3 regions of the Streptomyces sp. NPDC004788 genome follow, and region 3 is predicted to be linked to each of the others. Evidence: riboswitches for the same ligand, from Rfam matches in the RefSeq annotation. Region 3 holds a riboswitch; each other region holds the start of a gene.
The links. Region 3 has a riboswitch for cobalamin ahead of ACWEJX_RS05060 (cobalamin biosynthesis protein). Riboswitches for the same ligand answer to the same signal wherever they lie in the genome.
Positions count from the first base shown of each region.

Region 1: another riboswitch for cobalamin. It lies ahead of cobN (cobaltochelatase subunit CobN); the one in region 3 lies ahead of ACWEJX_RS05060 (cobalamin biosynthesis protein).
Region 2: another riboswitch for cobalamin. It lies ahead of ACWEJX_RS08670 (ribonucleoside-diphosphate reductase subunit alpha); the one in region 3 lies ahead of ACWEJX_RS05060 (cobalamin biosynthesis protein).

Region 1 is NZ_JBSGBF010000015.1:89,891-92,147, reverse strand. Features, by position in the region: gene ACWEJX_RS10110 (cobalamin biosynthesis protein CobG) at 1-926, opposite strand, end outside; cobalamin riboswitch at 1,049-1,190, shown strand; gene cobN (cobaltochelatase subunit CobN) at 1,232-2,257, shown strand, end outside.
Region 2 is NZ_JBSGBF010000012.1:106,204-108,460, forward strand. Features, by position in the region: gene ACWEJX_RS08670 (ribonucleoside-diphosphate reductase subunit alpha) at 1-1,377, opposite strand, end outside; cobalamin riboswitch at 1,505-1,627, opposite strand; gene ACWEJX_RS08675 (GNAT family N-acetyltransferase) at 1,675-2,190, opposite strand.
Region 3 is NZ_JBSGBF010000006.1:12,407-14,663, reverse strand. Features, by position in the region: gene ACWEJX_RS05065 (cobyric acid synthase) at 1-380, opposite strand, end outside; gene ACWEJX_RS05060 (cobalamin biosynthesis protein) at 377-1,360, opposite strand; adenosylcobalamin (AdoCbl) riboswitch at 1,406-1,498, opposite strand; gene ACWEJX_RS05055 (hypothetical protein) at 1,692-1,913, opposite strand; gene ACWEJX_RS05050 (anion permease) at 1,942-2,257, opposite strand, start outside.

The DNA of each region.
Region 1 (2,257 bases), on a different contig from region 3:
GGGCCGGGCGCGGGCGGCGGCGCGTGCGGCATCGGCGGTACGGGTACGGGTACGAGTACGGGCTCCGCCGCGATCCCGGCGCGGGCCAGGGCGGCCGCCCAGTCCGGGGCGTGACCGTCGGGCAGCTCGCGCAGCCGCCAGGCGCCGTTGCCGGCCGCGTCGGCGGCGTCGAGGAAGGCGAGGGCGGCGGCCAGGGCGGCCCGCGCGGCCGTCGTGGCGCTGACGCGAGGGCCTGCGGCGGCCTGGCACGTCGTGTCGGTGTGGGCGGCCCGGGCGGCCGTCGTGGCGCTGACACCAGGGCCTGCACCGGCCTGGGACTCCGCGTCGATCTCCGCGCCGACCCGGCCCTCCGTCACCCGGAACACCCGCGACCCCAGCCACAGCAGCGCGTCGCCCGCTCCTGCGATCAAGGTCACATCGCCGCCGAGCCCGGCCACATCGCCCCGCCCGTCGTCCAGGACGAACAGGAACCGGCCCGAAAGGGACGCCGCCCGCGGCTCCGCGCACAGCAGCGCGTCCAGCTCGCGGGCCCACAACTGCACGTCGGCGTGGCCGAGTCCGTCGAGGCCGGCAGCGGGCGAGGCGAGGATGTTGCGGACGCGCTCGTGGGTGGGGGAGGGGAGGAGACCGGCCCGGTCGAGTAGGGCGGCGAGGTCGGCGCCGCAGCCGTCCGGGAGGCCGCGCAGTTCGAGGTTGCCGCGCGAGGTGACGGTGACGCTGCCGTCCCCCAGCGACTCGGCGGCGTCGGCCAGGACCACGACCTGTGCCTGCGTCAACCGCCCGGCGGGCAGCCGGAGTCGGGCCAGGAACCCGTCGGCGGCGGCATGCAGGCGGAGCGCGCCCGGGCACGCGTCGCCACGGTCCCGTATGACGGGTTCGCCCCGTTCGGGCGCCGGGGGTGGGGTGGGCGGCATGGCGGCGAGCATACCCACGGGGAACCGCACGGCCACCGAGTGTGATCCGGTCGACTCCGCGAGCGCGATCCGGCCCGCTCCCCCGATGTGATCCGGCCGACCCCGCCGTCGCCTCCGGGGCGCGGGTCGCACGATCTAGGATGCAGATCGGCATGGGGTCCCAGGGCCCCGGGGAGGAAGCCCGGTGAGAATCCGGCGCGGTCCCGCCACTGTGAGCCGGTCCCGGGCGATCCCGTGGGCCGGTGAGTCAGGAACTCCTGCCGTCCATACGACCACCCGGGGCGCGGACAACCCCGAGGAAGGGCCTGAGCCTCGCCATGCTCCTGCTGCTGTCGCACTCCGACACCGACCTGCTCAGCGCCCGTGCGGCGAACACCGCCGCCACCGGCGACGAAGGCGTGGAGTGGCGTTACGCCAACCCCGCCCGCCTCCCGCTCGACGACCTCGCGGCGCTGCTCGACGGCGCCGAGCTCGTCGTCGTACGCCTGCTCGGCGGTGTGCGTTCCTGGGAGGAGGGCCTGGACGCGGTGCTCGCCGCCGGGAAGCCGGTGGTCGTGCTGAGCGGCGAACAGGCGCCGGACGCACAGCTCATGGGCTCCTCCACGGTGCCGGTCGGCGTGGCCACCGAGGCGCACGCCTATCTGGCGCACGGCGGCCCGGCGAACCTCGGCCAGCTCGCCCGCTTCCTCTCCGACACGGTCCTGCTCACCGGCCACGGCTTCGAGCCGCCGGCCGCCGCGCCCACCTGGGGCCCGCTCGACCGCCCGGCCAGGGACGTCAGCGGCCCGACCGTCGCGGTGCTCTACTACCGCGCCCACCACATGAGCGGGAACACCGCCTTCGTCGGCGCCCTCTGCGACGCCATCGAGGACGCCGGGGCCAAGGCCCTCCCGCTGTACGTGGCGTCGCTGCGCGCCCCCGAGGCGGAGCTGCTCGACACGCTCCGCTCCGCCGACGCGATCGTCACCACCGTCCTCGCCGCCGGTGGCACCAAGCCGGCCGAGGCGCAGGCGGGCGGTGACGAGGAGGCGTGGGACGCGGGTGCGCTGGCCGCGCTCGACGTGCCGATCCTGCAGGCGCTGTGCCTGACCGGCTCGCGGGCCGCGTGGGAGGAGAACGACGAGGGCCTGTCGCCGCTGGACGCGGCCAGCCAGGTCGCCGTGCCGGAGTTCGACGGCCGGCTGATCACCGTCCCGTTCTCCTTCAAGGAGATCGACGAGGACGGCCTGCCGGCGTACGTGGCGGACGCCGAGCGCGCCGCCCGGGTCGCCGGCATCGCCGTCCGGCACGCCCGGCTGCGGCACATCCCGAACGCCGAGAAGAAGCTGGCGCTCGTCCTCTCC
Region 2 (2,257 bases), on a different contig from region 3:
GCCCAGGTTGACCGAGCCGAGGTTGCAGACGGCGGTCTCGCCGTCGTTGGTGACCTCGATGATCTCGGTGCAGAGGTTGGAGGAGTGGACGACCGTGCCGGGCTCTGCGGTCTGGTTCGCGGTCCGGTTGGCGGCGTCCTTGAAGGTCATCCAGCCGTTGCCGGTCTGCGCCAGGGTGCGCATCATGCGGCCGTACAGGTCGCGGGCCGGCATGGTCTTGCGGGCCAGGCCCGCCGCCTCGGCCTTGCGGTAGGCGGCGTCGAACTCCTCGCCGTACAGGTCGACCAGCTCGGGAACGTCGGCCGGCGAGAACAGCGACCACTCGGCGTCCGCGTTGACCCGGCGCATGAACTCGTCCGGGATCCAGTGCGCGAGGTTGAGGTTGTGCGTACGGCGGGCGTCCTCGCCGGTGTTGTCGCGGAGCTCCAGGAACTCCTCGATGTCCGCGTGCCAGGTCTCCAGGTAGACCGCGGCGGCGCCCTTGCGGCGGCCGCCCTGGTTCACGGCGGCGACGGAGGCGTCCAGCGTCTTCAGGAACGGGACGATGCCGTTGGAGTGCCCGTTGGTGCCGCGGATCAGCGAACCGCGGGCGCGGATGCGGGAGTACGACAGACCGATGCCGCCCGCGTGCTTCGACAGCCGCGCGACCTGGTGGTAGCGGTCGTAGATGGAGTCCAGCTCGTCCTGCGGCGAGTCGAGCAGGTAGCAGGACGACATCTGCGGGTGGCGGGTGCCGGAGTTGAAGAGCGTGGGGGAGGACGGCAGGTAGTCCAGGCGGCTCATCAGGCCGTAGAGCGCCGTCACCTCGTCGAGCGCGCGGACCGAGTCGTCCTCGGCGAGGCCGGCGGCCACGCGCAGCATGAAGTGCTGCGGGGTCTCGATGACCTTGCGGGTGATCGGGTGGCGCAGCAGGTAGCGCGAGTAGAGCGTGCGCAGGCCGAAGTAGCCGAAGCGGTCGTCGGCGGCCGCGTCGATCGTCGCGTCGAGCCGCTCCGCGTGCAGGGCGACGAAGTCGGCCGTGCGGTCGGCGATCAGGCCCTCGCGGTGGCCGACGGCGACGGAGGCGGCGAAGGACACCGCGCCCTGGCCGGCCGCCTCCTGGGCGATCGTGATCGTCAGGAGCCGGGCGGCGAGCCGGGAGTACGCCGGGTCCTCGGCGATCAGCCCGGCGGCGGCCTCCGTGGCCAGCTCGCGCAGCTCCGCCTCGTCCGAGCCGGGGTGCCGGCCGCGCAGCGCGGCGGCGGCGACCCGGCCGGGGTCGGTGTCCGGGAGGTCGGCGGTGAGATCGGTCAGGGTCCGCAGCAGCGCGGTCCCGGGGCCGTCGGTCTCGACCGCGGAAGCCTCGGCCGAAGCCGGATCGGCGGGCGCGATGGTCACGTGGGGGCTCTCCCTCGCTCGGCACGGGGCCAGGACGGGAGGCGGCAACGGGCGCCGTACGCACGGCGGCGCCGCGTCCACCGGCCCACTCCGCGAGGCCCGGACGTCAGTGACACCCGGAACGGACGGACCGGGCGCGCTGTCGGCAGGTCCTCGGACTCACGTCGTACGGAAACGCACTTGGTACACCGTTGCGGGACAGTTCCGGATTTGCACCGGATTCCCCTGCGGCGACAGCGAGGACGAGCATACATGTGGGGGGCGCCCCTCGGAGCACCCCCCACATGTTGTGTGTCGTCAGCGTTCGTTCAGCTCCAGTGAGTAGCTGAGCAGTGTGAACTCGGGCTGGTCGGGGATGGGGTTCCAGTCCCGTTCCGGGGTCCGGTGGAAGCCGAGCCGTTCGTAGATGCGGTGCGCGCCGTGCATCGTGGACTGGGTGGACAGTACGATCCGCACGCAGCCGGCGGCCCGTGCCCGCTCCACGCACGCCCGTACGAGCGCCTCCCCGACGCCCCGGCCGCGGGCCGCGCCGTCGACGGCCAGCATCCGGATCTCCGCCTCGCCCGCGCCGGCCAGGTCGGCCATCGCCCCCGGCTCCGGCACGAAGGTCACGCCGCCCAGCACCGTGCCGTCCCCGTCGACGGCGACGAGGACGTCGGACCGCGCGGCCCGCTTGGCCACGTCCCGCAGTTCGCCCAGGTACCAGTCGCTGTCGCCGAAGACGAGGAAGCCGTCGTCGAGGTACGCCCGACCGGTGATCTCGCCGAGCTCCTCGTACTCCTCGGGCCGTACCGCCCTGATCGTGAAGTCCATGCCCGGCAGTCTGCACCCGACACGGCCGCGCCCGCCTCCCGGAATCCAGGGGGCGGGCGCAGCCGTG
Region 3 (2,257 bases):
GTGGCGCGCAGCTCCTCCAGGCAGCCGAGGACCGGCTCGAAGAGCTGCTGCTGCCGGCCGCCGTGGTAGCCCCGGGCGCTCAGCTCGCCGACCGGTTTGCCCATGAGGATCACCTGGCTGGAGCGGTCGCTGCCGGGCTTGAGCAGCACCGGGTTCATCAGCGCCGTCGGCTCGACGCGCGCGGCCTGCGCCTGCATGGCCTGGGCACGGCCGATCTCGGCGCCCTCCCGGGTCACGAAGGAGTTCAGGGACATGTTCTGTCCCTTGAACGGCGCGACCTTCAGGCCCTGCCGGACCAGCCACCGGCAGATGCCGGCCGTGACGACGCTCTTGCCCGCGTCGGACGTGGTCCCGGCGACGAGCAGCCCCCCGCCCTTCATGCGCCCCTCCGCTTCCTGCCGCGTACGGCACTGATGATGGTCCGGCCGCCGACACAGGCGGCCAGGGTCAGCCAGGTCACCCGGCGGGACAGCGTGACGGCCCGCTCGATGTCCGCCACCTCGACGGGCCGCCCGTCCGCGTTGAGGACCGGCCGGTGTTCGACCCGGCCGCCGTACGACAGGGTGCCGCCGAGCCGTACGCCGAGCGCCCCGGCGAAGGCGGCCTCCACCGGGCCGGCGTTGGGGCTCGGGTGCTTGCCCGCGTCCGCCCGCCAGGCCCGTACGGCGCCCCGCGCGTCGCGGCCCGCCACGGCGGCGAGCGCGGCGGTGAGCCGGGCGCCGGGCCAGCCGGCGAGGTCGTCGAGCCGGGCCGAGGCCCAGCCGAAGCGCCGGTAGCGCGGCGACTTGTGGCCGACCATGGCGTCCAGGGTGTTGACCGCGCGGAAGCCGAGCAGGCCCGGCACGCCCGCGACCGCGCCCCAGAAGAGGGCGCCCACGACGGCGTCGGAGGTGTTCTCGGCGACCGACTCGACGACCGCGCGGGCCATCGCGGGCCCGTCGAGCGCCTGCGGGTCGCGGCCGACCAGGTGCGGCATCCGTTCCCGGGCGACCTCCAGGTCGCCGGCGGCGAGCGCGCCGCCGATCGCGCGGGCCTCGCGACCCAGGGTCGTACCGCCGACCACGGCCCACACGGAGGCGGCGGTCAGGGCGGCGGAGGCGGCCCGGCTGCCCCGTACCGTGCGGGCGGCGAGGGCGCCGAGTGCGACGGTGCCGCCGGCGCAGACGGCCGTGTGCAGGGCGCCCCAGGCGCGGTGGTCGCGGTGCAGGCGCTGCTCGACGGCGGCGGCCGCGCGGCCGAAGGCGGCGACGGGATGGGCGCGCCGGGGGTCGCCGACGAGCAGGTCGACGGCGAGGCCGGCGGCCGCTCCGTATGCGAAGACGGCTGTGGTGCGGGACGGGCTCGGGCCGCGGCCGGGCATGGCGCTGTGTCCTCACTCAGGGTCCGCGCCCTGGATCGACGTGACCGGCGGCGAGAGTTCCTGACTCCCGGCCCGTGGGGCCGGTCACAGTGGCGGGACCGCGCCGGAATCGCACCGGACTTCCTCTACTTGCCGCCGTAATGGCTCCGGCAGTCCACCACGCCCCGCGAACACCCGTCAACTCACCCTTGACCTGCGTCGGGTCACTGTGCGAAGCACCACAAACACGGCACCCGAGCACGGCACCCGAGCACGGCGGCACACACAAGCGGCCGGGCGGTCCGCAGGCGTGCTGCGGACCGCCCGGCCGGTGGGTCCGGGATCGTGCGGGTCAGGCGACGATCAGGTAGATGCCGTACGCCACGGCCGCCGCGCAGAGCGCGAAGCAGGCGTACGCGCCGGTGCGGGCCAGTGGGGCCGAGCCGCCGTTGGACGCGGCCTCCTCCTGCTTGGAGAGGCCGGCGACGCCGAGGGTGAAGAAGCCCACGAGGGCGACGGTCACCACGAGGCTGACTCCGAAGACGGAGCCGAGAGCTGCCCAGTCGATCTTCATGTCCGTGCTTCCAGTTCCGTGAGATCCGTCAGACCGCGGCGGCGGGGGCGGCCGGAGCGGCCGGGTCCGCGGGGTTCGGGGCGGGGATGGTGGCCTTCAGGTCCGCGTCCGCGACGGCGGCGACGGAGCCGGCCGGCGGCGGGGTGACGGCCGCGATGGCGGTGGTCACGACACCCGGGGTCTCGGTCTCGGTGGCCGTGGCGGTCGCGGTCTCGACGTCGTTGACGTTGGTGTGGTCGACGACCTGGCGGCGCGAGACGAGCCAGATGCCGACGCAGGAGGCGACCAGGAAGGCCGCGACGACGTAGACGCCCCACTGGCCCTGACGCGCGACGAACTCGGCG